One region of the Arthrobacter sp. 01T414 genome, then DNA from elsewhere that is predicted to be linked to it. Evidence: riboswitches for the same ligand, from Rfam matches in the RefSeq annotation. Region 1 holds a riboswitch; the other holds the start of a gene.
What was found. Region 1 has a riboswitch for glycine ahead of gcvP (aminomethyl-transferring glycine dehydrogenase). Riboswitches for the same ligand answer to the same signal wherever they lie in the genome.
Positions count from the first base shown of each region.

Region 2: linked by a shared signal. The riboswitch ahead of AC1DK9_RS06005 (amino acid permease) and the one ahead of gcvP (aminomethyl-transferring glycine dehydrogenase) in region 1 are both predicted to bind glycine.

Region 1 is NZ_JBFTQK010000006.1:112,449-126,789, forward strand. Features, by position in the region: gene AC1DK9_RS14060 (lipid II:glycine glycyltransferase FemX) at 1-916, opposite strand, end outside; gene AC1DK9_RS14065 (TspO/MBR family protein) at 1,053-1,607, shown strand; gene AC1DK9_RS14070 (L-serine ammonia-lyase) at 1,612-3,024, opposite strand; gene glyA (serine hydroxymethyltransferase) at 3,260-4,594, opposite strand; gene gcvH (glycine cleavage system protein GcvH) at 4,591-4,974, opposite strand; gene gcvT (glycine cleavage system aminomethyltransferase GcvT) at 5,474-6,622, opposite strand; gene gcvP (aminomethyl-transferring glycine dehydrogenase) at 6,635-9,526, opposite strand; glycine riboswitch at 9,566-9,681, opposite strand; glycine riboswitch at 9,683-9,781, opposite strand; gene AC1DK9_RS14095 (TetR/AcrR family transcriptional regulator) at 10,170-10,709, opposite strand; gene AC1DK9_RS14100 (MFS transporter) at 10,778-12,346, shown strand; gene AC1DK9_RS14105 (Dps family protein) at 12,462-12,944, opposite strand; gene AC1DK9_RS14110 (sigma-70 family RNA polymerase sigma factor) at 13,081-13,899, opposite strand; gene AC1DK9_RS14115 (flagellar protein FlgN) at 14,125-14,341, shown strand, end outside.
Region 2 is NZ_JBFTQK010000002.1:108,974-123,314, reverse strand. Features, by position in the region: gene AC1DK9_RS06060 (DNA polymerase III subunit alpha) at 1-2,947, opposite strand, end outside; gene AC1DK9_RS06055 (DUF6504 family protein) at 2,944-3,273, opposite strand; gene AC1DK9_RS06050 (hypothetical protein) at 3,419-3,805, shown strand; gene AC1DK9_RS06045 (chorismate mutase) at 3,821-4,147, opposite strand; gene AC1DK9_RS06040 (VOC family protein) at 4,162-4,584, shown strand; gene AC1DK9_RS06035 (SOS response-associated peptidase) at 4,591-5,349, opposite strand; gene AC1DK9_RS06030 (mycoredoxin) at 5,512-5,769, shown strand; gene AC1DK9_RS06025 (S-(hydroxymethyl)mycothiol dehydrogenase) at 5,906-6,991, shown strand; gene AC1DK9_RS06020 (MBL fold metallo-hydrolase) at 6,988-7,635, shown strand; gene AC1DK9_RS06015 (methylenetetrahydrofolate reductase) at 7,751-8,605, opposite strand; gene purU (formyltetrahydrofolate deformylase) at 8,742-9,605, opposite strand; gene AC1DK9_RS06005 (amino acid permease) at 9,650-11,119, opposite strand; glycine riboswitch at 11,275-11,372, opposite strand; glycine riboswitch at 11,658-11,757, shown strand; gene gcvP (aminomethyl-transferring glycine dehydrogenase) at 11,893-14,341, shown strand, end outside.

The DNA.
Region 1 (14,341 bases):
GGCCGTGGAAAGGGTTGGACGTGTCCTTCAGCTTGTCGCTGGGCGGCGTGCCGCAGAAGTCGTATTCCGTGCAGCCGAGTTCCTTGAGTTGGTTGATAGCCGTCCACTGGACCAGGTGCGAGTCGCCATACTGGCTGCGCTTCTGCAGGGAACCGCCGTCCTTATACGTGCCCTTGCGCCCGTAGTTGATCACGAACGCTCCCACTGAGGGCACGCCGTTTTCGTAGACGAACAGCAGGCGGCCCTGGCCGCGGTCCAGGAAGTTGGTCCAGAACTGGCGGTAGTACTCGTACTCGCGGACCCGGACCTGGGACTTGGCCTCCACCGTGTTGGTCATCAGCGCATACATCGCCCGGAAGTTCTCTTCGCTGGGCTCCACGTTGTGGACCTCGACCTCCTCGCGGATGGCCCTGCGCACGGCGTTGCGGCCACGGGAATGCAGGTTGCGCAGCAGTTGGTTTTCCTGCGGCGAGATGTCCAGCAGCGCAGTGGAGTCGTTGGGCTGCAGGTTGTGGGTCTTGACCAGTCCCGCGCCCTCGATGATGCGCCGTGCGTCGTCGGAGAGGACGATGTCTGGCTCGATTTTGATGGCAAAGATGCCGAGCCGGGCACGCTTGACGAACTCGGCGTTTGCGGCCGCGATGCCCGGGATGTCCTCCACGGAAGCGACGTCTGGTCCCTTGATGAGGTACCAGAGCTTGCCGAGGACGGGGAAGGACTTTTCCAGGACCAGGTTATAGCTCGTGTAGTCGGCCGTCTCGTAGACCAGGTGGAGCGGCTTCCAGCCGTAGTGTTGCTTGACCTCGGCGAAGGCCTCGGATTGGAGCAGGTTCCCGCCGTTGGGGTTCGCGGTGACGTGGGCGTCCCAGTTGGCAACCTCTTCGGCGGAGGCAAAGCGGGCGGTGAATTCTCGCAAGGGTGCGGTATCCAATCTTTGCGGAACGAGCTTCGGCGGCATGGCTGGCATGCAGCCTCAAGTCTATCGGGAGGCCGGGGACTGCCGTGGCGCAACTGCCCTGCGCCGGTCGCCGTACCGGGGTTACGCTGAAGATATGCATGCACAGCCGGAATCCTCGGCCGCCCGCCGGCAGCACCCGCCGGGAGGAGCGGGCAGGCCCCGGCCCGGCACCCAGGCGTTGGTCCTCATGGCCTTGCTGGGCGCCTCGGCGCTGGTGGCGGCGCTCGGCGGGCTGGCCAGCGCCAACAATGTCGACGGCTGGTATGCCGCCGCGGACAAGGCTCCGTGGTCTCCGCCGAACTGGCTCTTCGGACCGGTCTGGACGTTCCTCTACGTCGCGATGGCTGTGGCGGCGTGGCTGGTCTGGCGCAGCCGGGCCGAAGGGGCCAGGACCGCCCTCACCGCCTACGCCGTCCAGTTGGTACTGAACCTGCTGTGGACCCCGGCGTTCTTCGGCCTGTACCCGGTTTTCGGAACCCCGGCGCTGTGGGTCGGCTTCGGCATCATCGTGGCGCTGGCGGTCGCGGTGGCCGCCACTGTCCTGCGCTTCGGCCCGATCAGCCGCACGGCCGGACTGCTGCTGCTCCCCTACCTGTCCTGGATCGTGTTCGCCTCGTCACTGAATCTGTGGGCGGCACTGAACAACTAGGGGCTCAGCACTCCACCACGTTGACGGCGAGGCCGCCCATGGCGGTCTCCTTGTATTTGGAGGACATGTCCTTGCCGGTCTCGCGCATGGTCACGATCACCTCGTCGAGAGAGACGCGGTGGGAGCCGTCGCCCCACAGGGCCATCTTGGCGGCGTTGATCGCCTTGGCCGCCGCGATCGCGTTGCGTTCGATGCACGGGATCTGCACCAGACCGCCGATCGGGTCGCAGGTCAGGCCGAGGTTGTGTTCCATCGCGATTTCCGCTGCGTTTTCCACCTGCTGCGGAGTGCCGCCCATGACTTCGGCCAGGCCGGCGGCCGCCATCGACGACGCCGAACCCACCTCGCCCTGGCAGCCCACCTCGGCGCCGGAAATCGAAGCCTGTTCCTTGTAGAGGACCCCGATGGCTCCGGCGGCGAGCAGGAACTTGACCACGACGTCGTCGCGGTCCTCCTGGGTGGCCTTGTCCATGCCCGGGGCGAAGTGCAGCGCGTAGTAGAGGACGGCGGGGATGATCCCGGCGGCGCCGTTGGTCGGTGCGGTGACGACCCGGCCGCCCGAGGCGTTCTCCTCATTCACGGCCAGGGCGATCAGGTTGACCCATTCCTGCCAGTACTTCGGGTCCCGGTAGTCAGGGTCCTGGCCACGGTTTTCCTTCATCAGCCGTTCGTGCCAGTCCGGTGCACGACGGCGGACCTTGAGCCCGCCGGGCAGCAGGCCCTCGCGCTTGAGGCTGACCTCGACGCAGCCTTCCATGACGGAGTAGATGTGCAGGAGGCCCTCGCGGATTTCCGCTTCGGTGCGGGAGGCACGCTCGTTGACGAACATGATCTCGCCAATCGAGAGCCCCTTGGACTGGCAGCGTCCCAGCAGTTCCGCGGCGGTGCGGAACGGCAGCGGCAATTCCTTCTTGGACTCGGCCAGTTCCTTCAGCGCGGCGTCCTCCTCGCCCTCTCGGACGATGAAGCCGCCGCCGACGGAGAAGAAAGTGGCGCTGTGAACAACGGTTCCGTCGGCGTCGGAAACCGTGAACGTCATGCCGTTAGTGTGCCGGGGCAGGACGGTGAGCGGGCGCAGCACCATGTCCTTCACCCCGTACGGCAACTGTACGGATCCTGCCAGCTGGAGGGTTCCCGTCTCGGCAATGGCCGCCAGTCGATCCTCGACCTCGTCGGGGAGGATCTTCTCCGGGTGGTAGCCCTCGAGCCCCAGCAGGATCGCGGTCATGGTGCCGTGCCCGTGACCGGTCGCGGCCAATGAGCCGTACAGGTCCACCCGGAGCGCGGCGACCTTCTCCAGGTCCCCCGACGCCTTCAACTCCTCGGCAAAGACTGCGGCGGCCCGCATGGGCCCCACGGTGTGCGAACTTGAGGGCCCGATCCCAATAGAGAAAAGATCAAAGACGCCAACAGCCATGGCCGGGTTCCTAACTGGGGATAAATGTGGGGACGGAGCAGAAGGTGAGGTGCCCTCGCGGGGCCGGCGGAGCCGGGCTTTTCGAAAGCGTGCGTCAAAGCGAGGGCCCACGCCGTCCGGGTTCCCTGGCCGAGCTTGCGAGGCTAGGGGGACGGTGGGGAGAAGGAGCAGCACGCGTGAAAAGTCCGGTCCGCCGGTCCCGGAGCCAGCCCGGGTAGGGCCGGCCCCTGGACGGTCAGGCTAGGTTAGCAACCGAAGGGTAGAGCGGGTGGGCGGCGGCGAGGGCCTGGACCCGGGCGCGGAGCCCGGTCAGGTCCGCGCCGGCGTCCGCGGTCAGGGCCTCGGCGATGATGTCCGCGACCTCGGCGAACGCGGCCTCGCCGAACCCGCGGGTGGCCAGGGCCGGGGTGCCGATCCGCAGCCCGGAGGTCACCATCGGCGGGCGCGGGTCGAACGGGACGGCGTTGCGGTTGACCGTGATGTCGATCGCGGCGAGCCGGTCCTCGGCTTCCTGGCCGTTGAGCTCGCAGTCGCGCAGGTCCACCAGGACCAGGTGCACGTCGGTGCCGCCGGAGACCACGGTGATGCCCTTGGCCGTGACATCGGGCTGGACCAGGCGTTCGGCGAGGATCCGGGCGCCGGCCAGGACGCGTTCCTGGCGTTCCTTGAACTCGGGCGACGCGGCGATCTTGAACGCCACGGCCTTGCCCGCGATGACGTGCTCGAGCGGGCCGCCCTGCTGGCCCGGGAACACCGCGGAGTTGATCTTCTTGGCGATCTCGGCGTCGTTGGAGAGGATGATCCCGCCGCGCGGACCGGCCAGGGTCTTGTGCGTCGTGGACGTCGTGACGTGCGCGTGCGGCACCGGGGAGGGGTGCAGCCCGGCCGCGACGAGCCCGGCGAAGTGCGCCATGTCCACCATCAGGTACGCGCCGACCGAGTCGGCGATCCGGCGGAACTCCGCGAAGTCCAGCTGCCGGGCGTACGCGGACCAGCCGGCCACGATCAGCTGGGGCTTGTGTTCCTGGGCGAGGCGTTCGACCTCGGCCATGTCGATCCGGTGGTCATCCTCGCGGACCTGGTACGGGATGACATTGTAGAGCCGGCCGGAGAAGTTGATCTTCATCCCGTGCGTCAGGTGCCCGCCGTGGGCCAGGTTCAACCCCATGATCGTGTCGCCCGGACGGATCAGGGCGTGCATCACCGAGGCGTTCGCCTGCGCCCCGGAGTGCGGCTGGACGTTCGCGTACCCGGCGCCGAACAGGGCCTTGACCCGGTCGATCGCGAGCTGCTCGACGACGTCGACGTGCTCGCAGCCGCCGTAATAACGCTTGCCCGGGTAACCCTCGGCGTACTTGTTCGTCAACACCGAGCCCTGCGCCTGCATCACCGCCCGCGCCGTGTGGTTCTCCGAAGCGATCATCTCCAGCCCATCCCGCTGGCGGCCCAGCTCCGCGTCGATCCGCGCGGCGATCTCCGGATCCAGGGCCGCCAGCTCCGCGTCCAGCGACGGGGACACAACCTGCTCAAACACTGCTTCGGTGCCGGCGGCCACGGTCGAGCCGCTCACAGCTCGCCGCCGTTCTTGGAGGCGTAGTCCTGGGCGGAGAGCAGCGGACCCTCGGACTCCGCGGCCACCTTAAAGAGCCAGCCGGCACCGTACGGATCGCTGTTGATCAGCGCGGGATCGGACACGACCGCGTCGTTGATCTCCGTGACCTCGCCCGTCACCGGGGCGTAGAGATCCGAAACGGACTTCGTCGACTCAACCTCACCGCAGGTCTCACCCGCCGTTACCGACGAGCCCACCTCGGGCAGGTCAACGTAGACGATGTCGCCCAGCGCGTCCGTGGCGACCGCCGAGATGCCGATGGACACTACGTTCCCGGCCTCGCGGGCAACCCACTCGTGCTCGTCGGAGTACTGCAGTTCAGGGGCAACTTTTGCCATGTGTTTTTCCTAAGTCTTGGAGTGGTCGGTGGTGCTAAATCTATTGTGGCCGGTGCCTAGCGAACGTGGGTGGGCCGGGGTGCGCGGCCGGAGCCCGAATTCCTCCGCGTGCTCGCTCGTTCCTCGCTTAGACGCACGCTTCCGGAATCCGTTCCCCTGCCGCTATCGGCCGCTTCATATCCGCTGGCCAACAGTTTTCAAACAGCCCGCCCGCTCTCCGGAAAGAAACGCTGGCCGTTTAAATCTTCCAGGGCCGACCCGCGGTAGGCGGCACAGACCCCGCACCATTGGCTTTCGAAAGCGCTGGCTCCCGTTGGTGTTGAAGGTGAGCGGTCCCCGAGGGGCCGGCCGGGCTGGGTTTTCGAAAGCGTGCGTCTAAGCGAGTGGCCGCCGTCCGGGTTCCCTGACCGAGCTTGCGAGGTTAGGGGGACGGCGGGTCAAACGAGCGAGCACACGTGAAAACCCAGACGGCCGGTCCCGGAGCCGGGAACCAGCCCGCCTACTTTTGGCGCTTGTAGAAAGGCAGTGCGACAACTTCGAACGGCTCGCTCTTTCCGCGCAGGTCGATGTCCAGGGCCGTGCCGGGTTCGGTGAAGGCGACGTCGACGTAAGCCATGGCGACCGGGTAGCCCAGGGTGGGTGAGGGCTGGCCGGAGGTGACTTCGCCAACTGTGTTGCCGTCTTTGAGGACCGGGTAGTGGCCCCGGCCGGCCCGGCGGCCCAGACCCTTGAGCCCGACGAGCTTGCGGCCCGTCGTGGACCCGGCGCCGGCTTCCTTCTTGGCTGCCAGGGCGGCTTTGCCGACGAAGTCGCCTTCCTTGGACAGCGCGACGACGGGACCCAACCCGGCGGCGAACGGGTCGCCTTCGAGGGAGAGCTCGTTGCCGTAGAGCGGCATGCCGGCCTCGAGGCGGAGCGAGTCGCGGGAGGCCAAGCCTGCGGGCGTCAGCTCGCCTTCCTCAGCGATGGCGATGAGCGCCTGCCAGAGTGCGGCGGCGTCGTCGTTGGCGACAAAGATTTCGAAGCCGTCCTCGCCGGTGTAGCCGGTGCGGGCCAGCAGGAGGTTCTGGCTGCTGCCGCCGAACATGAACGGGACGTCGACGGCGGCGTAGTACTTCAGGCCGGTGACGAGCTCGTGCTGCGCGGCGGGGACCAGGCGGAGCAGGATGGCCTCCGCTTTCGGTCCCTGGACGGCGATCAGCGAGGTCTCGGCGGAGGCGTCCTGGACCTTGACATCGAAGTCTGCAGCGCGCTCGGCCAGGGCCGCGGCCACGACCTTGGCGTTGCCGGCGTTGGGGACCACCAGGAACTTGTCGGTGCCGTCGGCCGCGGCCGGGCGGCGGTAGGTGATGAGGTCATCGATGATGCCGCCGTCTTCGTTGCAGATCAGCGAATACTTGGCTTTGCCGACCGTCATCGCGGAAATCTTGCCGACCAGGGCGTAGTCCAGGAAGGCGGCGGCGTCCGGGCCGGTGACCCAGACTTCGCCCATGTGGGAGAGGTCGAACAGGCCCGCGGACTTGCGGACGGCGTGGTGTTCGGCAAGTTCGGAGCTGTACTTGAGCGGCATCTGCCAGCCGCCGAAGTCCGTGAAGGAGGCTCCAAGCTTCTTGTGCTCTTCGTAAAGTGCCGTGTAGTTCTCAGTCATCGTTGGCTGTCCTTAATTGGCAGAGTCTGCGGAGTCGTCGGAGTGATCTTCGAAGGCTTCGAGGGGAGGGCAGGAGCAGATCAGGTTCCGGTCACCGGCGGCGCCGTCGATCCGGCCGACCGGCGGGAAGTACTTGTCCTGCCGCAGGGTGTGGACCGGGAAGACGGCCTGTTCGCGCGGGTAGCTGCGCTCCCAGTCGGTGCTGACGACGGCGGCCGCGGTGTGCGGTGCGTTGCGCAGCGGGCTGTGCTCGACAGTGAAGTCGCCGTGGGCGACCTGGTCGATCTCCTTACGGATGGCGATCATCGCCGTGATGAACCGGTCGATCTCGCCCAGGTCCTCGGACTCGGTGGGCTCGACCATCAGGGTCCCGGCCACCGGGAATGCCAGGGTGGGGGCGTGGAATCCGTAGTCGATCAGGCGCTTGGCGACGTCCTCGGCCGTGACGCCGGTCTTGGCCGTGAGTTCGCGCAGGTCCAGGATGCACTCGTGGGCCACGAGGCCGCCCTCGCCGGTGTAGAGCACCGGGAAGTAGTCGTTGAGGCGGGCCGCGATGTAGTTCGCGGCGAGCAGGGCCGACTTGGTGGCTTCGGTCAGGCCCTGCCCGCCCATCAGCTTCACGTAGGCCCAGGAGATCGGCAGCACGCCGGCGGAGCCGTAGCGGGAGGCGGAGATCGGGGTGCCCTCGGCGCCGTTGGCCGGGTCTGCTGCGTTGCCGGGCATGAACGGGGCCAGGTGGGCCTTGGCCGCGACCGGGCCCACGCCGGGTCCGCCGCCGCCGTGCGGGATGCAGAAGGTTTTGTGCAGGTTCAGGTGCGAGACGTCGCCGCCGAACTGGCCGGGCTGGGCCAGTCCGACGAGGGCGTTGAGGTTGGCGCCGTCGATGTAGACCTGGCCGCCGGCTGCGTGGATGGCGTCGCAGACCTCGCGGACGTCGGCGTCGTACACGCCGTGCGTGGACGGGTAGGTGATCATGATCGCCGAAAGGGCGTCCTTGTGCTGTTCGATCTTGGCCTGTAGGTCCGCGTGGTCGATCGTGCCGTCCGAAGCGGTGGCCACGACGACGACCTTCATGCCGGCCAGCACCGCGGAGGCGGCGTTGGTGCCGTGCGCGGAGGCCGGGATCAGGCAGATGTTGCGCTGGTCATCTCCCCGGGAGAGGTGGTAACCGCGGATCGCGAGGAGCCCGGCGAGCTCACCCTGGGAGCCGGCGTTCGGCTGGATGGAGACCTGGTCGTAGCCGGTGATCTCGGTCAGCTGGGCTTCGAGGTCCTCGATCAGTTCCCGCCAGCCCGCCGTCTGCGAGTCCGGGGCAAAGGGGTGGATGGAAGCGAACTCCGGCCAGGAGATGGCCTCCATTTCGGCCGTGGCGTTCAGCTTCATGGTGCAGGACCCCAGCGGGATCATCGTCCGGTCCAGGGCCAGGTCCCGGTCCGAGAGGCGGCGGATGTAGCGCAGCAGCTGCGTCTCGGAGCGGTGCGTGTTGAACACCGGGTGCTGCAGGTAATCCGAGGTGCGTTCGACGGCGGAGTCCAGGGCGAAGCCTTCAGAAGTGTCGGCGACGGACGCGCCGAAGGCGGCGACGACGTCGGCGACGATGGCCGCCGTCGTGGCTTCATCGGCGGAGATGCCGACAGTGTCGGCGTCGATGGCGCGCAGGTTGATGCCCTTGGCGTCAGCGGCGGCGATGAATTCGGCGGCCTTGCCAGGGACGGACACGGTCACGGTGTCGAAGAACGAGGTGTGCTGCACGTCCAGTCCGGCGGCCTTGAGCGAGGCGGCAATGGTCCGGGCGTGGCCGTGAACGGTCTCCGCGATCGCCTTCAGCCCGTCCGGGCCGTGGTAGACGGCGTAGAACGAGGCGACGATGGCCAGCAGGGCCTGGGCGGTGCAGATGTTGGAGGTCGCCTTTTCACGGCGGATGTGCTGCTCGCGGGTCTGCAGCGCCAAGCGGTAGGCGGGGACGCCGGCGTTGTCCTTGGACACGCCCACGAGCCGACCGGGCATGGAGCGTTCCAGGCCCTTCTGGACGGCCATGTACGCGGCGTGCGGGCCGCCGAAGAAGAGCGGAACGCCGAAGCGCTGGGCGGAGCCGACAGCGATGTCGGCTCCCTGCTCACCGGGAGGGGTGATCAGGGTCAGGGACAGCAGGTCAGCCGCGACGGTGACGAGCGCGCCGCGCTCCTTCGCGTCCGCAATGACGGCCGAGTGGTCGAAAACGCGGCCGGAGGCACCGGGCTGCTGCAGCACGACGCCGTTGATGACGCCCTCGGGCAGGCCCTTGGACAGGTCCGCGACCTCGACCTCGAAGCCAAGGGCCTCGGCGCGGCCCTTGACGATCGCGATGGTCTGCGGGAGGCAGTCGGCGTCGAGGACGGTCTTCCCGTCGTGGGCCGTCTTGTTCTTGTTCGCCCGGCGCATCATCAGCACGGCCTCGGCGACGGCGGTGGCTTCATCCAGCAGCGAGGCGTTGGCGATCGGCAGGCCGACGAGGTCCTGGACCATGGTCTGGAAGTTCAGCAGGGCCTCCAGTCGGCCCTGCGAGATTTCCGGCTGGTAGGGGGTGTAGGCGGTGTACCAGGCCGGAGCTTCGAGGATGTTCCGGCGGATCACGGCGGGGGTGACGGTGTCGTAGTAGCCCTGGCCGATCATCTGAACGGCGGTCTTGTTCTTGGAGGCGATCCGGCGCAGTTCGGCGAGAACTTCCACTTCGCTCAGGGCGGCGCCGAGCGCCAGGTCGGAGTCCTGCCGGATGTCCTTCGGAACGGCGGTGTCCACCAGGGCGTCGACGGTGTCGTGGCCGACAGCCCTCAGCATGGTGTCGACGTCGGCCTGGCGGCGAGCGCCGATATGCCGGTCAACGAAGGACGTGGAGGCTGAGGTAACAGTCACAAGGAACTCCATAACTAAGGCGGCGCAGGGTACGCCACATTGATTCGGGTTCCTCCCCGCTCTGTATTGGACCTGAGAGTTTCCGCGCAGCCGCTTTCGCGAGGCTCCGCTTGCACCGTCGGTGAGCACAGCACGCCATGGGGCGCACTCGCTGCTTTCCAGAGTTGCCTTGCCGCGGCGGTACATGGGCCTGAGAGATTCCTGGGGAGGGTTTGCTCCTACGGCGCCTGCTTGTACCTACTTGCAGAACTCTCCCGCCGCAGATCAAAGGCATATTCAATTGCTCGTGACCGTAGTCACAGCCTCCATTGTCCTACGCCGGAGACGCGTCCGCAAACTCCGATCCCTCGGGCGCTCCCTCACCTCCGGCACGACTTACCCCAACGCTCCCTCACCTCCGGCACGACCCACCCCAACGCTCCCTCACATCCGGCGCGAATTTCCTGAACGCTCCCTCACCTCCGGCACGACTTACCCAACGCTCCCTCACGTGATGTGAGGGAGGGTTTCCCCGGAAGGGCACCAGACCTGAGGGAGCGTCCCCCGGAAGAGCACCGGACCTGAGGCAGCGTCCCCCGGGAGGGCACCACACCTGAGGGAGCGTCCCCCGGAAGAGCGCCAAACCCGAGGGAGCGTCCCCTCGGCTTGGGCCGGATCAGCCGCGGAGTCGTTCGACGGCGGCCAGCAGGCTTTCGACATCGCCGGCCACCTCGGCCGGCGCCTCGCCGGGCCCCCGCGCCAGCATGGCATTGAAGTACAGCCCGTCCCCCATGTAGAGCACGGGCTTGGCCATCGCGGGTCCCACGTCGGCGGCAAGGAGGGCCAGCCAGCTCGCCTGCACCCCGGCCATCCGCCGCAGGGTTTCAGCGTGGGCCACTTCGGCCAGGCGGGTGGCGGCGACAAAGACGCGGTCCAGCGGGGTGTCGGCCCACACCGAGGACCTGATGAAGTACGCGGCCGCTCCCTCCGGGGCTGCGGCCATGGCAGCCAGATCCTCGGCGAGGAGCCGGTCCAGGCGCTCCAGCAGCACCGAGATCATGGCTTCCTTGTTCGGGAAGTGGTACAGCAGTCCCCCCTTGGAAACGCCGGCCAGCTTGGCTACGGCGTCCAGCGTCGCAGCGCGCTCTCCCTCCGTAATGAGAAGGGATTCGAAGGCGTCAAGGACGGCTTCGCGGGCAACGGGTTTTCTGGCCATGGCTCCCATCATGCCTGCCTGAACAGCAATTTCTTAACTATACCGTCCAGACGGTACAGTTATTGTTTATGAGTACCGCGTCCCTGTCCGCCGCCACCCATGCCGCCCCGGCTCCCCGCGCACCCTGGCGCGATTGGCTGGCCTTGTCGCTGCTCATGTTCCCGGTTCTGCTCGTGGCCGTGGACAACACCGCACTGACCTTCGCGTTGCCGGCGATTGCCCGCAGCCTGGATGCCACCGGGGTGCAGCTGCTCTGGATCGTCGACGCATATCCGCTGGTGCTGGCCGGCTTGCTCGTGGCGATGGGCAGCCTGGGTGACAGGATCGGCCGGCGTCGGCTGCTGTTCATCGGCAGCTCCGGCTTCGCAGCGGTGTCCGCCGTGACTGCTTTTGCGCCCGGCGCGGAGTGGTTGATCGCGGGCCGGGCCGGGCTGGGCTTCTTCGGCGCGATGCTGATGCCGTCCACGCTGTCCCTGATCCGAAATATCTTCCCCGAGCCCAACCGGCGTCGGCTCGCGGTGGCAATCTGGGCCGCAGGCTTCTCCGGCGGCGCTGCGCTGGGCCCGATCTTCGGCGGCTGGCTCGTGGAACACCTCTGGTGGGGAGCGGTCCTGCTGGTCGCGGTGCCGATTATCCTGCCGCTGCTGGTCTTTGGCCGCGTACTGATCCCGGAATCACGGGACCCTAACCCCGGCCGGGTGGACGCCCCCAGCATCGTCCTGTCGCTGCTGGCCATGGTGCCAGCGGTCTACGGCATCAAGATGCTGGCTACCGACGGCGTTGCGCCGGAGCCGCTCGCGGCCCTCGGCGTCGGGCTGTTGATGGGCTACGCCTTCGTCCGACGCCAGCACCGGCTGGCGGCGCAGGACTCAGGCACTCCCCTGCTGGACCTGAGCCTGTTCGGCAATCCGGTCTTCAGCACCGCCATCACAGCCAACGTCCTGGCCCTGTTTTCCTACAACGGATTCATCCTGTTCCTCGCCCAGCACCTGCAACTCCTCGAGGGGCAGTCGCCCTCGGAGTCCGGCATGGCGATGGTCCCGGCCCTGGTCGCCACAGTGGTCGCGGGACTGCTCGTGGTCCCGCTGGTGCGCAAGGTCCGTCCGGGCTTCGTGGTGGCCGGCGGCCTGCTCCTGAGCGCCACGGGATACAGCCTGGTGGCTTTCGGGGACCACGGCACCGGGCCCGGCCTGCTGCTGGCCGCCTTGCTGGTGCTGTGCCTGGGCGTCGGCGCGGCCGAAACCATCTCCAACGACCTGATCCTGGGAGCGGCGCCGGCGGCGAAATCAGGCGCAGCGGCCGCCATCTCGGAAACCGGCTACGAGGTCGGCTCCCTGCTCGGCACCGCCATCCTCGGCTCCATCCTGACGGCGTCCTACCAGCGCAACCTGCACCTTCCCGCCGTCGCCGACGGGACGGTCCCGGCGGGGGCCGCTGCCCAGGCCGGCGAGACCCTCGCCGGGGCCGCGGAACTGGCACACACCCTCCCCGCGCCGCTGGCGGAATCTGTGATGGCCGCCGCCCGGGCCGCCTTCGATTCGGGCGTCCACATCACGGCAGCCATCGCGCTGGTGCTGATGTCCGGCGCCGCGGTGCTGGCCGCCGTCGTGCTGCGCAAGGTGCCGACGGCGGCCTAACAGCCGGCGCAGGGCCGCCGCGGCGGGGGGCAAGGTCTGTCAAGGGTTAAGAGCGAGCGCCCGACGCCGGGGGGACCCGGCGTCGGGCGCGTGGAAACCGCGTGAACGAACGCGGCTACTTCTTGCTGTCCGGCGTGGTGACGCTGGCGGTGGCGCGCATAGTTTCGGCGTTAACCATCCAGGCGTACTGCTCGAACTTGGCAATGAACTCGTGCAGCAGGTCCGCGGTGGTGGGGTCTTCCTCGTCCACCTCGTCGTGCACCTTGCGCATGGTGCCGACGGCGGCCTCGAGCGCGGCAACGATCTTGTCGATCGCATCCTTGGTGTTGATCAGGCCGGTGGGGAATTCCGCGAGCGCGGTGGTCTTCGAAACCGTGGAGCTGCGACCATCCGGCAGTGCATGGAGGGCGCGCATCCGCTCGGCCAGGTCGTCGGCGAATCCACGGGCCGCCTCGATGATTTCGTCCAGCTGCAGGTGAAGGTCGCGGAAGTTGGTGCCCACAATGTTCCAGTGCGCCTGCTTGCCTTGTACGTGGAGTTCGATCAGGTCCACGAGAACGGCCTGCAGGTTGCTCGTCAGGGTAGGTGATGCTTTCATGAATCCTCCTTGATAGGAACGTCTGATCCGGCGTTATGCCTCAGACGCTACCCCAGGGAGCAAACGGCACGCGATGGTCGCGGGCGAATTTCACGATCAGCTTACTAAGTGAGCTTACTAATCGTCCGGAATCGCCTCAGACGGCCTGGTTCAGCACCGGCCCCTGCGGGAAGATGGCCCGGGTAATTCCCCCGGTGGTGGCCTCGGAGAGCTGGGCGAGATAGTCATTCCGGCGGCGCGGCGTGATCCGGGACTGCGGTTCGAAGCCCTGGTCCGGGTCATCGGCGTAGTGGGCGGTGAGGCCGTCGCGCATAAGGCGGATCGCTTCGGCGCGCTGCTGCGAGACGGCCGCGTGAGTGGAGCCCAACTCTGCTGCCAGGTCCTTGACGGTCCGGTCGCCGAAGTAGATCTCCTCGACGACGTAGCGCATCCGTTCCGGCAGCGACTTCACGGCGGCACGGAGGTACTGGAGCCGCTCGTCAGCGAGGACCGAGCCCTCCGGGGACAGGGTTTCCGCTGCGAGGGTGTCGACGACGGCGTCGTCGAGCGGCGTGAGGGTCCGCGACGCGTCCGCGAGGGCAGCTTCCACAACGCTCTGCTGGACGCCGAGCGCGGAGGCGATCTCGTCAACCGAGGGGGTGCGACCGAGCGCCGCCGCCAGGGTCTCCTGGACGGACATGGTCTCTTTGATCCGTCGGCGTGCCGAGCGCGTCGCCCAGTCGCTGGCGCGCATTTCATCGGCGAAGGCGCCGAGGATGCGGCGGCGCGCGAAGGCGCCGAAGGGCACGCCAAGGTCAGGGTCGAAGGAATCGGCCGAGGTAATCAGGGCAACGGCGCCAGCCGACGCCAGGTCATCGCGCGAGAGGTGGGACGCCTTCGAGCACAAATCTGAGACGAGATAGCCAACCAGCGGAAGGTGCTGGGTGACCATCTCGTTGCGTTCCACGCGATTCAATAGTGTGTCCCCCCATGAGACGGATCAGGAGCTTTAAAAACCCTGAGAGCCGCACCACCAAACGGTCGCGCACTCCCCCCATGGGAGGCGGTGTTCGAAGCTCGGGCGCAGCACCCAGAACGAAACCTATCACCTGATCCGGAATCTGCGTGTACCCTCAGGGAAAAGCTTGGCGGAAAATGCGGAAAGCCGTAATTTGGCCGGGATGTCAGGGGAATGGGGCCCATGGGTGCAGGGGATCTTTCGGCGGCGCTGTGGCAGGAACGGCGGCAGTTGGAACTGCTCCTGTTCCGGTTGGAAACGCAGCGACTGCATGCGGCCGCCGGCAACACCCACTGGCTGACCTTCACCGCGTCCGAAGTAGAAGGTGTGCTGGACCGCCTGCGCTTCGAGGCACTGGCCCGGAATGTCGAGTCCGCGGCGGTGGCGGCCGAATGGGGCC
Region 2 (14,341 bases), on a different contig from region 1:
GCGGCAGCGCCAGCTGCCCCTCGATGATCTCGACGCCCTTGCGTTGCGGTCGGCCCTGCAGCTGCTGCAGGTGCTGGACCAGGTCTGCCCGGTTGGCGGTGCCGCCGGAGGAACGGTGCAGCGAGTCGAAGGCGCCAAGCTGTGCCAGCCGCTGGATGCTCGGTTTGCTGATCCGGGAGCGGGCCCGCAGGTCCGCGAGGGAATCATAGGGCTGGCCTGCCACGATCCGCTTCAGCTCGGCCCCGGACAGCCCGAAAATGCCGTTCAGGCTGAGCCGGATGCCGAGCTTGCCGCGGTCCGGGCCGGCCTCCACGCGTTCCACCCGGTATTCGGCCTGACTGCGGTTGATGTCCAGCGGAAGGATGGGAATCCCCAGCCGCCGGGCTTCGGCCACCAGCAGCCGCTTGGGATACATGCCCGGGTCGTGTTCCCAGAGCCCGGCCAAGAAGGCTTCCGGGTGGTGGGTCTTTAGCCACGCCGACTGGTAGGTAGGCACGGCGAAGGCGGCGCCGTGGGCCTTGCAGAAGCCGAAGCTGCCAAACGCCTTCAAGGTCCCCCAGACCTTGTCCACTACCTCGGGCGTGTAGTTCCGGGCCCGGGCTTCCCGGCGGAAAAATTCCTCCACCTTGGCCTCCAGCACCTCGTTGCCGAGCGCCCGCCGGAATTCGTCGGCCCGGGCCAGTCCGCAGCCGGTCATGACATGGAACGTCTTGAGGATCTGCTCGTGGAAGACGGTGACCCCGTGGGTCTCCTGGAGCACCGGCTTGAGGTCCGGGTGCGGGTAGACCTCCGGCGCGAAGCCATGCCGGTGTTCCAGGAATGGCCGGACCATGTCCGACTTCATCGGCCCCGGCCGGAACAACGAGATGTCGATGATGAGGTCGTTAAATTCCCGCGGCGCCAGCTTTCCGATCAGCTCCCGCTGGCCAGGGGACTCGATCTGGAAGCAGCCCAGGGTGTGGGTGCTGCGGATCAGCTCAAAGGTGGGTTCGTCGTCGAGCGGGACGGCGTTGAGGTCGATGTGGCCGTCGGCGGAGATGTAATCCGGGCCGTTTCCATCCGGCCCTGCCGGGTGGCGGCCTGCTGCCACCACCTCGGCCTTCGACGGGTGCAGTCGGACCACCTCCCGGACCGCGAACGCCATGGCGCTTTGCATGCGGACGCCGAGGACGTCGAGTTTGAGCATGCCCATCGGATCCATGTCGTGCTTGTCGAACTGGCTCATCGGCAGGCCCAGGCCGCTGGGCTGCACGGGGGTACGGTCCAGCAGGGTCGCGTCGCCGAGGATGACACCGCAGGGATGCATGGAAATGTGGCGCGGCAGCCGGTCCAACCGTTCGGTGAGGTCCACCAGCAGGTCCAGCTGTTGGTTTTCGGTGAAGTCCCGTTGTTCCACCCGGCCGGCGAATTCCTTCAGCTCCGGCTTCTCCACCAGGGCTTCGCGGAAGTTCCGGGCCGAAAACCGCCAGAGCTGCTTGGCGATCTCGTCGATGTCGCCGCCGTCCATGCCCAGGGCCAGGCCGGCGTCGCGGACGGCGCCGCGGGCGCGGTAACCGTTCTGCATGCTCATCAGCGTGACGCGCTCGGAGCCGAAGCGCTCAAAGATCTTCCGGTAGACGTTGTGCCGCTCGGCGCTTTCGACGTCGATGTCAATGTCCGGCAGGGTGGCGCGGTCCCGGGAGAGGAAGCGTTCGAAGATGAGGTCGTGCTGCAGCGGGTTGACCTGGCTGACCTCGATCAGGAAGTTGACCAGGCTGGATGCTCCCGAGCCGCGGGCGGCCGCCCTGACCCCCATGTCCAGGATCATCCGGGAAACTTCGGCGACCGTCAGGAAATACGAGGCGAAGCCCAAGCTGTCGATGATCCGCAGTTCGTGCTCCAGCCGGGCTCGCAGCTCTTCGGCGGGTTTGCCGGAGATCCCAGTGAAACGCCGGCTGATGCCCGCCTCACAGCGCTGCGTGAGCTCAACCAGCGGATCCCCCGCGATCCCGATGACCGAGGCTTCCGGGACCACTGGCTGCTTCCATCCCATGTCCGCGCCCGGGTCCATCCGGCAGCGGTCCGCGAGCGCCTCGGTATGGGCCAGCAGGCTCTTCAGGTCCGCGGCACCATAGCCCGCGGCGTGCATGATTTCCTGGCCCAGCCGCAGCATCTGCGCGGAGGACTTCAGCCAGCCCTGCCCGTTGGGTTGCAGCAGCGGCGCGGCGGAGAGCTCGGGCAGCGATTTCAGTGCCCGGGCGGAGTCCAGTACGTCCGCCGTGGCGGCGCCGTCCTCGGCGCAGTACCGTACGGCATTGCTCAGCACCGCGGGAACGGCGTGTTCCGCGGCAAGCTTGAGCATCCGCACGGCATGGGCGGTGCTCAGCGGTTCGCCGGGAGGGCTGAGCTGCGAGACGACCTCTGCGGCGAGGGTTCCTGCCGGCATGGCATCCAGCCAGCGCTTGAAGAGCGTCCGGGGGCGCAGGTACCGCCGGCCTCCCATGGCACGGCCGACATCCGAGTCCGGGCCGATCAGTACCGTTAGCACCGGTTTGAGGGTCTGCGGGTCCAGGGCGCGCGAGGCCAGTTCCGCCCTGGTCACGGCGACCGGCACAGTTCCCCCGGCCTTGCCCGTGGTTCGGGCGTGGGCATCGGAAACCAGCCTGCACAGCGCACGGTAGCCGGCACCGTCGTTTTGTCCGTGCGCCAGGACGACGACCCGTCCGCCCAGCTGGGTGCGGAGGTCCCCGTCGTCGTCGAAGACTGCCAGATCCACCCCGACGATCGCGTCCAGGCCCGCGGCCATGCACGCCTTCAGGTGCTTGACCGTGCCGTAGAGGCCGTCGCGGTCCGTGCAGGCGAGCGCTGTGGCACCGTCAGCGGCAGCAGCGGCTGCGAGTTCCTCCGGCCAGGACACCCCGTAGTGGGCGCTGAAGGCGGTGGCAACGTGCAGATGGGTGAAACTCATGCCGACTCGGTCTTCCTGAGTGGGTGAAGGGCATCATGGATCCGCAGCAACCGCCAGCGGCCGCTGCCAAGGTGCCGGCTCAGGTCCAGGGTGAGGGTCTGTTCCGGTGTGCCGGCCTCCCTGACCTGGATCCGCCAAATCTCGTGGTCCACCAGCCCCGGCCCGCTGCCCAATGGCGCGCGTTGCTCCTCGGCCCACCATTGCCGCCGCTCGAACCAGCGGACGGGTTCGGCGCAGACCTCGTAATGCCGCCCGGCCCAGTCAAGGGACAACGGCTGGCCGGCCGGGGTGCAGGCGACATCCACCGACTGACTGAATGTCCCCATGATGCCTCCCGGAAGCGCAGCCCTCTGGCAAGAATTTTGAGAGGGTATTCGAATATATTTTCGAACACTTCAAGTCTACGCCGGGCCCGGGACAAAACCTAGATGGGGGGTGGACGGACGCAGGCGCAGGTAGCAGGATTGAGCTATGAGCTCCCATAGCGCACTCCTGAAGCACGTAAGCATCGCCGCCAAGGATTCAACCTTGGTGGCGAAGTTCGATATAGACGGGAATATCCCGAGTTCCGGGGCCTATGTGGTGGGGCTCGTGGCGGCCACTCCGGACCATTCGCACCAGCGCCGGATGGAAATCGAGTTCATGAACGGCGAGGCCGTTTCTTTTTTCTGCTTCAGCCATGACGGCACGGAAGAGAACTTCGACCTCAAGGGCGTAGAGCACTCCGGCAACACCATTACCGGCAACTTTCCGCTCAGTACGGTGATGGGTCTGGCCAAGGGCCACCTGATGACGGCTTACAGCGATTGCGAGGGCCGCGAATACCAGGCCAACGTCCCGGTCGAAGAGTCGCTCTAACCGGTTCGACCAGCCTTAGCTGGAGGCTTTGTAGACATCCAGCTCGAGCCGGATGAAGGCATCGATCATGGCCCGGTAGGTCTGTTCGACAATCTCGGTGTCGATGTCCTTTTGCTCCGCCGTGGCCTTGACGTGCTCCAGGACCCGCTCCACGCGGCCTGGCGCCCTCACCTCGGCACTGTCCGCCTTCAGGGTGCCGGCAATCCGGATCAGCCGTTCGCGGCGGCCGATCAGCGCGACGATCTGCTCGTCCACCTCATCCACGGCCACCCGCACGGCGGCGAGCTGTTCCTTATCGGCCTGGGCTTCTTTGGCGTCACGGTGATGTGTGGACATGTGCATGACAGTATCGAATGATGCAACCACGAGTCGACTTCATCTCATTGGGTGTCCGCAGCGTTGACGCCTCACGCCGCTTCTACGTGGCAGGCCTCGGGTGGCCAGTCCACCGGGAGGTTCCCGGCGAAGTGGTCTTCCTCCAGGTCAACCACGGCCTTATCCTCTCGCTCTGGGACGCCGGGCAGATGCAGGCCGAGGCGGGCACCGACGCTCCGGCCGGCATCCCCTGCATCACGCTGAGCCACAACGTGGGCAGCGCCGACGAGGTGGACAAGGTGATGCGCCAGGCGGAGGCCGCCGGCGCCGTCGTCGTCGCCGCGCCGAAGACCCAGCCGTGGGGCGGCTACACGGGCTACTTCGCGGATCCGGACGGGTTCCGCTGGGAGGTCGCCTTCAACCCCACCTGGACGGTCGACGCCGGCGGCAAGGTCACCGTCTAGGGACTCCTAGAAGAGGCTGCCCACCGGTTCGATCAGCTCCGGGGAATCATTCTTCACGTTCCCGACGGCGGTGCCGACGGCGTCGATCCGCCAGCCCTCCGCGACGTCGTGCGCGCCGGCCCGGACCAGCCCCACGAGGGCGGCTGCGTCGTCGGCGTGCGGGTCCAGCCAGGCCTCCATCGTCCGGCGGTCCATCGGCAGCGGGACCCGGTCGTGCAGCGCCGTCAATTCCGCGAGCATGCCGCCCGCGTAACCCTCCGGCGGAGAATCCGTGGTCAGGATCGAGGTCGAGAGCAACCAGCGCTCCGGATCCCCCTCGGCCTTCGTCGGGTCCTTCCACCATTCATAGAGTCCCGCAAAAACTACCGGGCTGCCGTCCTTCGGGTGGACGTAGTAGGGCTGCTTGGCCTTGCCCTCGTCCTTCCACTCGTAATAGCCATCTGCCGGAACGGCACAGCGCCGGGTGCGGGTGGCCTTGCGGAACGCCGGCTTCTCCAAAACGCTCTCGCTGCGCGCGTTGATCATCTTCGAGCCGATGCCGGGGTCTTTGGCCCAGGACGGCACGAGTCCCCAGCGGGCCATGTGCAGCTGCCGCACCGGCTTTGGCGCGGCCCCGTCCTCGACGAGCCGCTCCAGCAGGATCGGCACGTCCGCGGTCGGCGCCACGTTCCACGAGGGCGGAATCACGATCTCTTCTTCCAGTTCGGCGTCGAATTCGGCGAGCAGGTCCCCGACGGCCCGGGCCATCACGTAGCGTCCACACACGGCACCAGCATGCCACCGCGGGCCGCCTACCGGGAATAGATCCAGGGAATAGCGCACTTCGGGTTACGGTTATTGGTAGTGACGTACGACTTTTGTCGGCAACCGGCGCTGCCACGCAGTACCTGCAACCAGCGCCGCCAACCCAGCTTTGAGGAGAACTTCGTGGACTTCATCCCCGATTCCGGCACCATCACCATGTTTTCGACCACCTGGTGCGGCTACTGCAACCGGCTGAAGAAGCAGCTGGACGCGCAGGGCATCGGGTACACCGAGATCAACATCGAGGAAGTCGAAGGCACCGCCGAACTCGTCGAGCAGCTCAACGGAGGCAACCGCACGGTCCCCACCGTGCTCTTCCCGGACGGCACCGCCGCCACCAACCCGTCCGCGGCCGAGGTCAAGAGCCGCCTCGCGGCCTAGGCCCCACTTTTTAGCGATATGTAGCGCTCACGACACGGCGCGGCCCCCTCAGGGCCGCGCCGTGTCCAGTTGTGCGACAGAGTAGTAAGACAGAGTTTCACGGCAACATCAGCGACACGAGCAAAGGAGCCAGCCCATGGTCCACGAAGTCAAAGGCGCAGTCGTCCGTTCCAAGAACGCACCCGTCACCCTGGAAACCATCCTGGTCCCGGATCCCGGACCCGGCGAAGCCCTGGTGGACATCCTCACCTGCGGCGTCTGCCACACCGACCTGCACTACAAGCAGGGCGCCATCAACGACGATTTCCCGTTCCTGCTCGGCCACGAGGCAACGGGCGTGGTGAACGCGGTCGGCCCCGACGTCACCGAGGTGGCCCCCGGCGACCGGGTGGTGCTGAACTGGCGCGCGGTCTGCGGCGAGTGCCGCGCCTGCCGCCGCGGCGAGCCGCAGTACTGCTTCAACACACACAACGCCACGCAGAAGATGACGCTGGCGGACGGCACCGAGCTCACCGCCGCGCTGGGCATCGGCGCCTTCGCCGAGAAGACCCTGGTCGCCGCCGGCCAGTGCACCAAGGTGGACCCCGACGCCGACCCCGCCGCGATCGGCCTGCTCGGCTGCGGCGTCATGGCCGGCCTCGGAGCCGCGATCAACACCGGTGACGTCCAGCGCGGCGATTCCGTCGCCGTGATCGGTTGCGGCGGCGTGGGCGTAGCGGCCGTGGCCGGTGCCGCGCTCGCCGGCGCCACCACCGTGATCGCGGTGGACGTCGACGCCAAGAAGCTCGAACTCGCCAAGGAACTCGGCGCCACCCACACCGTGGACTCCTCCGCCGTCGACCCGGTGGAGGCGATCCGCGAACTGACCGGCGGCTTCGGCGCCGACGTCGTGATCGATGCCGTGGGACGGCCGGAGACATACAAGCAGGCCTTCTACGCCCGCGACCTCGCCGGAACAGTGGTTCTGGTCGGCGTCCCCAGCCCGGAGATGACCCTGGAGCTGCCGCTGCTGGACGTCTTTGGCCGCGGCGGCTCGCTGAAGTCCTCCTGGTACGGCGACTGCCTGCCCTCCCGCGACTTCCCCATGCTGATCGACCTCTACCGGCAGGGCCGGCTGGATCTGGACGCCTTCGTCACGGAGCGGATCACGATCGAGCAGATCGAGGAAGCGTTCGAGAAGATGCACTCCGGGTCCGTGCTCCGCTCGGTGGTTGAGCTGTGAGCGGCGGTTCCGGTAACGGCCTCAGGATCGACCAGCTCGTCACTTCGGGCACGTTCTCGCTGGACGGCGGCACGTGGGACGTCGACAACAACGTCTGGATCGTCGGAGACGAGCAGGAATGCGTCGTGATCGATCCGGCCCACGACGCCGACGCCATCGCGTCCGCCGTCGCCGGGCGCACTGTTAAGGCCATCCTGCTCACCCACGGCCACGACGACCACATCGCCGCCGTGGGCGCGTTCCGCGGCCTGGTCAACGCACCGGTCTACCTGCACCGGGACGACTGGATGCTCTGGGACCGGGTCTTCCCGGGAACCAAGCCGGACCACGGCATCGACGACGGCGAGACCTTCGACGTCGCCGGCGCCCGACTGGTGGCGCTGCACACGCCGGGCCACTCCCCCGGCTCCGTGAGCTTCCGGCTGGAGAGCGAAGGCACGGTCTTCACCGGCGACACCCTGTTCCAGGGCGGTCCCGGAGCCACCGGCCGGTCCTTTAGCGATTTCCCCACCATCATCGAATCCATCAAGTCCCGGCTCCTGGCCCTGCCGGCGGACACCGTGGTGCGGACCGGGCACGGAGCTTCGACAACGGTCGGCGCCGAGGCGCCGCAGCTTGAGGAATGGATCGCGCGCGGCCACTAAGCGGCTACTTCCACAGTGCGGCCACTAAGCGGCTGGCACTGCCGGGGCCCCGTCAGGATTCAGGGCGGGGCCCCTGCTGTGCCCGGGATTATCGGCCGCCCTTAACCGCCTCGGCTCAGGGGACAGCCACGCTTTCGGCCCTGCGGGCGGCCAGGTACGGTTCCAGATTGTTGAAGGTGTACAGGTGCACGCCGGCCAGGGAGGGCTGGACGGCCGACAACTCGGATACGAGCCGTTGCGGCGAATAGTTGCCGCCGTCCATGAGCCGCCGGGCCAGCGGACCCTTGCGGCCGATGAACCGGAGCGAGGGTCCCACGCCGATCTTGGTGGCCAGCGAGATGAGCTTGGTCCGCGGCACCGACCCGGCGACGCCGGCCCACACCGGCAGGGCGACGCCTTCACGGCGCAGCAGCTCCACGTACCAGCTGATCCGGGCGGCGGAGAAGCACATCTGCGTGACCACGCTGGTGGCAAGGTGCTGCTTCTCCAGCAGGGCGTCGAGCATGCGCAGCTGGCTCTGCTGCGGATGCCCCTCGGGGTAGCCGGCGACGCCCACGGCCACGCTCCCGCCGGAGAGCTGGGCGATGTCTTCCAACAGCCGGGCGCTGCTCAGGTAGGGGCCCGCTGCCTGCGCCGCGTCCCCGCCGACGGCGAAGACCTCGTTGATTCCGGCAGCACCGCAATCCTTAAGGATGCCGGCGAGCTGGGTGCGGCTCTCGAGGCTGCGGGCGGCGAGGTGCGGCACCACGTCATAACCCAGGAGCCGAAGCTGGACAGCTGCCCGCATAGTGGGGTTGACCCCGTGGTGCGGCAGGCAGGTGACCGTGAGCGCGGAGCCCGGCGGCAGGCTTGACTGGACCCTGGCGACGATGCCGTCGGTGGGCACGATTTCCAGCCGGGTCGGAAGCGCAGGGGCACCGGCCGCGGGCCGGGATTTCGAAGACGTGGATGAAAGAGACTGAACCGTCACGTGGAACTCCAAGGAATGGCCGGCGCGACGCGCCGGAAGGGACAGGCCTGAGCGGTGGGATCCGGGGACCGGACCAGGTTCGTCATGCGAAGCCACCCGGACGTCGGGTGGCTTCGCATGACCGGGCGGGAGGCCGTCAGCGAAGGATGACGGTCCGGTTGCCGGAGAGAATGATGCGGCCTTCGGAATGCCAGCGGACGGCGTTCGTCAGGGCCTTGCATTCGGCGTCGCGGCCCACCGCCACTAGGTCAGCGGGCGCGTAGGTGTGGTCCACTTCGATGACCTGCTGCGCGATGATCGGCCCCTCATCCAGCTCCGAATTAACGTAGTGGGCGGTGGCCCCAACGGTCTTGACCCCCCGTTCGTACGCCTGGTGGTAGGGCTTGGCTCCCTTGAAACTCGGCAGGAAGGAATGGTGGATGTTGATTGCCCTGCCGGCGAGCCGGGCCGTGAGGTTGTCGCTCAGGACCTGCATGTAGCGGGCAAGGACAACCAGCTCCACATCGTAGGCATCCACCAGGGAGAGCAGCGTTGCCTCGGCCTCCGGCTTCGTCGCCTGGGTCACTGGCACATGGTGGAAGGGGATCCCATGCCAGGTGACCAGGTCCTCGTGGTCCCGGTGGTTGGACACCACCGCCACTATCTCGACCGGCAGTTCCCCGATGCGGGCGCGGAAGAGCAGGTCGTTGAGGCAGTGGCCGTATTTGGAGACCATGACGAGGATTCGCTGTTTCCGGCCGTGCCGCTCCAGGCGCCAGTTCATCGTCCATTCCGCGGCCACCGGCGTGAAGTCGCGCCGGAGTTCTTCGACGTCGGCGAAGCTGCCGGTCGAGACGAAATGCACCCTCATGAAGAAGTGCTGTTCCTGCCGGTCTCCGAACTGCTTGATGTCGACGATGTTGCAGCCGTGGTCCAGGAGGAATTTGGACACGGAGTGAATGATCCCCGGCGATTCCGCGCAGTCGAGGGTGAGGACAAACTCCGTACTCGATCCCTCCAGCTGTTCGGGGGCCGGGACGTTGGATGGCGTGCCTGTTCCGGTGCTCACTTGCCGTCCACCGCCCGGAGCTCGGCTGCGACATCCTGTTCGGACTGCAGCTCTGCCTTGAACGCCTCGTAGCGGGCCAGGTGGACGGGCCTGCGGCGCAGCACGAACCATGCGGCGCCGAGCACGAGGAACCACACCGGAGTCACCAGCAGCGCCGCCAGCGTGTCGGGCTGGGTGGTCAGGGTCCAGAGCACGAAGGCGAAGAAGGCGAAGACAACCCAGACCATGGGAACGCCGCCGGGCATTTTGAACTTGGATGAGTCATGCAAACCGGGACGGCGACGGCGGAACGCTACGTAGCTGGCGAGGATGATCGACCAGACAAAGATGAAGCAGACCGCGGAAACGGTGGTGACCATTTCAAAGGCCTTGCCGATGTTCTCCCCCGCGTACATGAGCACGACGCCGGCCAGCAGCAGCACGCAGGACAGGAAGAGTGCGTTCTGCGGAACCTTGCGGCGGGACAGGTCGCCGAAGCGTGCCGGCGCGTCACCTTCCTGGGCCAGGCCGTAGACCATGCGCGAGGTGGAGTAGATGCCGGAGTTGGCCGAGGACATCGCCGAGCTGAGGACCACCAGGTTGACGACCGTGGCGGCCGCGCCGAGGCCGGCCAGGGAGAACATGGCGATGAATGGGCTGTGTCCGGCGGCGAACTGGGTCCACGGGATGACGGACATCAGGATGATGAGGGCGCCGACGTAGAAGAGGAGGACGCGCACCGGGATGGAGTTGATGGCGCGGGGCAGGTTCTTCTCCGGGTCCTTGGCCTCTGCCGCCGTCGTGCCCACCAGTTCGATGCCCACGAAAGCGAACACGGCGATCTGGAATCCGGCCACGAAGCCCATGAACTCATTCGGGAAGAAGCCGCCATGGCTCCAGAGGTTGCTGAAGGTTGCCGGTCCGGCCTCGGAGCTGAATCCGCTGAAGATCATGAACAGGCCCACGACGATCAGCGCAGCGATGGCGATGATCTTGATGAGGGCGAACCAGAACTCGGTCTCACCGAACGCCTTCACCGTTGTCAGGTTCAACAGCAGCAGGATCGCAATGGTGACCAGCCCCGGGATCCAGAGGGGCAGTCCCGGCCAGAGTTCCTGGGAGTACCCGGCGATGGCAATGACGTCTGCAATGCCGGTGATCACCCAGCAGAACCAGTAAGTCCACCCGGTGAAGAACCCGGCCCAGGGACCCAATAGATCTGCCGCGAAATCGCTGAACGACTTGTAGTGCAGGTTGGACAGGAGCAGCTCGCCCATGGCCCGCATGACGAAAAACAGCATGAAGCCGATAATCATGTAAACGAAGATCACCGACGGGCCGGCCGCCGAGATGGTCTTGCCCGAGCCCATGAACAGGCCGGTGCCGATGGCGCCGCCGATCGCGATGAGCTGGATGTGCCGGTTGCTGAGCTGCCGCTCAAGGTGCGGGGCTTCGACTGCGGTAGTGGGTGGTCGCTGAATCGTCATGAGGAACTCCATCGTTCAAGTGGCATCGGTGCCACGATGATTCGGGTTCCTCCCCGCTCTGTCTTGGACCTGAGAGTTTCCGCGTTTCCTGCCCCCGCAGGAACCGCTTGCACCTTCGGTGAGCCGGACGCCGTCCGGCTGCTTTCCAGAGTCGCCTCGCCGCGGCGGTACATGGGCCTGAGAGATTCCTGGGGAGGATTTGCTCCTACGGCGCCTGCTGAATGTACCGGCAGGACTCTCCCGCCGCAGATCGTAAGCATGTTGATTTTGTTGTGGTGCGGAAGGCGCAGTGGCGGGGAGATCAACCCCGCTCCACCACCGGCCGCAACCGAATTCCGCGCCTCCGGGAATCCCCGGATCCGCAGAAATACTGGCCATCTGTTCCGTCCGGAACATTGCTTGGCCGATCCAGTGTGGGATGGATCACGCTGGAAAGTCAACCCCGTCGAATTGTTTCGTCGCACGGCGCCGCCGTGTTGCCGGGTGCSGGGATTGCGTGTAGCGTGTGAGCCGAATCACCACATTCGAATACGCCTTTCGAGCCGTGGCGGGAGAGTCCTCCCCGTCATCACCGGGCAGGCGCCGTAGGAGCAAATCCTCCCCAGGAATCTCTCAGGCCCCCGTACCGCCGCGGCGAGGCAACTCTGGAAAGCAGTCAGGCACGTTCCTGGCTCACCGACGGTGCAAGCGGACAAAGGTCTGCGGAATCTCTCAGGTCCAATACAGAGCGGGGAGGAACCCGGTCCCCTCCGGCGCGTTGCGTCGGCCAAACCTTGGAGTTCCTCTTGACGGTTCAATCTCTTCCATCCAATTTCGCCGATCGCCATATCGGCGCACGCCGCCAGGCCGACGTCGACACCATGCTGAAGGCTGTCGGCTACGACAGCGTTGACGGCCTGGTTGATACCGCCGTTCCCGATTCCATCCGCCAGGATGTTCCCCTGCGATTGACCGATGCCCTCAGCGAGGTGGAGGTCCTGGCCGAGCTGCGCAGGATCGCCTCCAGGAACAAGACGGCCGTGCAGATGATCGGGCAGGGCTACTACGACACCGTGACCCCCGCCGTGATTCGCCGGAACATCCTCGAAGCTCCGGCCTGGTACACCGCGTACACGCCCTACCAGCCGGAAATCTCGCAGGGCCGGCTGGAGGCGCTGTTGAACTTCCAGACCATGGTCCAGGACCTCGTCGGCCTGCCGATCGCCAACGCCTCGCTGCTGGACGAAGCCACCGCCGTCGCCGAGGCCGTGCTGCTGATGCGCCGGGCCAATAAGGACAAGGCGGCCAGCGGCGGCAAGACCGTCCTCGACGCCGACTGCCTCCCGCAGACCATCGCGATCGTCAGGGGCCGCGCCGAGGCCCTTGGCTTTGAGGTCGAGGTCGCTGACCTGTCCAAGGGCCTGCCCGACGGCGACATCAACGGCATCGTGCTGCAGCAGCCCGGCGTTTCCGGCCGCGTCTGGGACCAGTCCACGGTCATTGCGGACGCGAAGGAGCGCGGCGCACTCGTCACCGTCGCCGCTGACCTGCTGTCCCTGACCCTGATCACCCCTCCCGGTGAGCAGGGCGCCGACATCGCCGTCGGCTCCACCCAGCGCTTCGGCGTGCCGCTGTTCTTCGGCGGCCCGCACGCCGCGTACATGGCCGTCCGGGCCGGGATGGAACGCACCCTGCCGGGCCGCCTCGTGGGCGTGTCCAAGGACAACGCCGGCGCCCCCGCCTACCGGCTGGCGCTGCAGACCCGCGAGCAGCACATCCGCCGCGAGAAGGCCACGTCCAACATCTGCACCGCCCAGGCGCTGCTGGCCATCGTCGCCTCGTTCTACGCCGTCTACCACGGCCCGGACGGACTGAAAGCGATCGCCGACAACGTCCACAACAACGCCCGGGTTCTCGCCACCGCACTGGAAACGGCGGGCCGCGAACTGCTCAGCGGGTCCTTCTTCGACACCCTGACCGTCCGCGTCCCCGGCAAAGCCCGCAAGGTCATCACCGCCGCGGAAGCCCGCGGCATCAACCTGCGCTTCATCGACCCGGACACAGTTGGCGTGTCGGTCGATGAGACCACGACGCCGGAAGTCCTCTCCGCGGTGGCCGTGGCCTTCGGTGCCGGCCCGGTGAGAGAAGCGAACGGCTTTGAGCTGCCGGAAGCGGTGCTGCGCACCTCGGATTACCTGCAGCACCCGGTGTTCAACACGCACCGCTCCGAGACCCAGCTGCTGCGCTACATCCGCCGCCTCTCGGACCGCGACCTGGCCCTGGACCGAACCATGATCCCACTGGGTTCGTGCACCATGAAGCTGAACGCCACGGCCGAAATGGAAGCCATCTCCTGGCCGGAATTCGCCTCCATCCACCCCTTCGCACCCGAATCCCAGACGGCGGGCTGGCGCGAACTGATCGAGGACCTCGAAGCCCAGCTGACCGAGATCACCGGCTACGACCAGGTCTCCATCCAGCCCAACGCCGGCTCCCAGGGTGAGCTCGCCGGGCTGCTCGCGATCCGCGGCTACCACCTCTCCCGGGGTGATGACCAGCGCAATATCTGCCTGATCCCGGCCTCCGCGCACGGCACCAACGCCGCGTCCGCGGTGCTGGCCGGCATGAAGGTCGTCGTCGTGGCCACCGCCTCGGACGGCACGATCGACCATGCCGACCTGCAGGCCAAGATCGAACAGCACAAGGATGCCCTCTCGGCGATCATGATCACCTACCCGTCCACGCACGGGGTGTACGACGCCGATGTCCGTGAGGTTTGCGACGCTGTCCATGCAGCCGGCGGCCAGGTGTACGTTGACGGTGCCAACCTGAACGCCCTCGTCGGCCTGGCCCAGCCCGGCCAGTTCGGCGGTGACGTCTCGCACCTGAACCTGCACAAGACCTTCTGCATCCCGCACGGCGGCGGCGGACCCGGCGTCGGACCGGTCGCGGCCAAGGCCCACCTGGCCCCGTTCATGCCCGGCAACGCGGCAGATCCGGCCAACGGCGCCGAGGGCACCCCGATCTCTGCCTCCCGCTACGGCTCGGCCGGCGTGCTGCCGATCTCCTGGGCTTACGTGAAGCTGATGGGCGGACAGGGCCTGACCGAGGCCACCAAGTCCGCGCTGCTCGCCGCGAACTATGTTGCCTCGAGGCTCAATGAGTTCTTCCCGGTGCTCTACACCGGCGAGGGCGGCCTCGTCGCGCACGAGTGCATCCTGGACCTGCGCGAACTCACGGCCA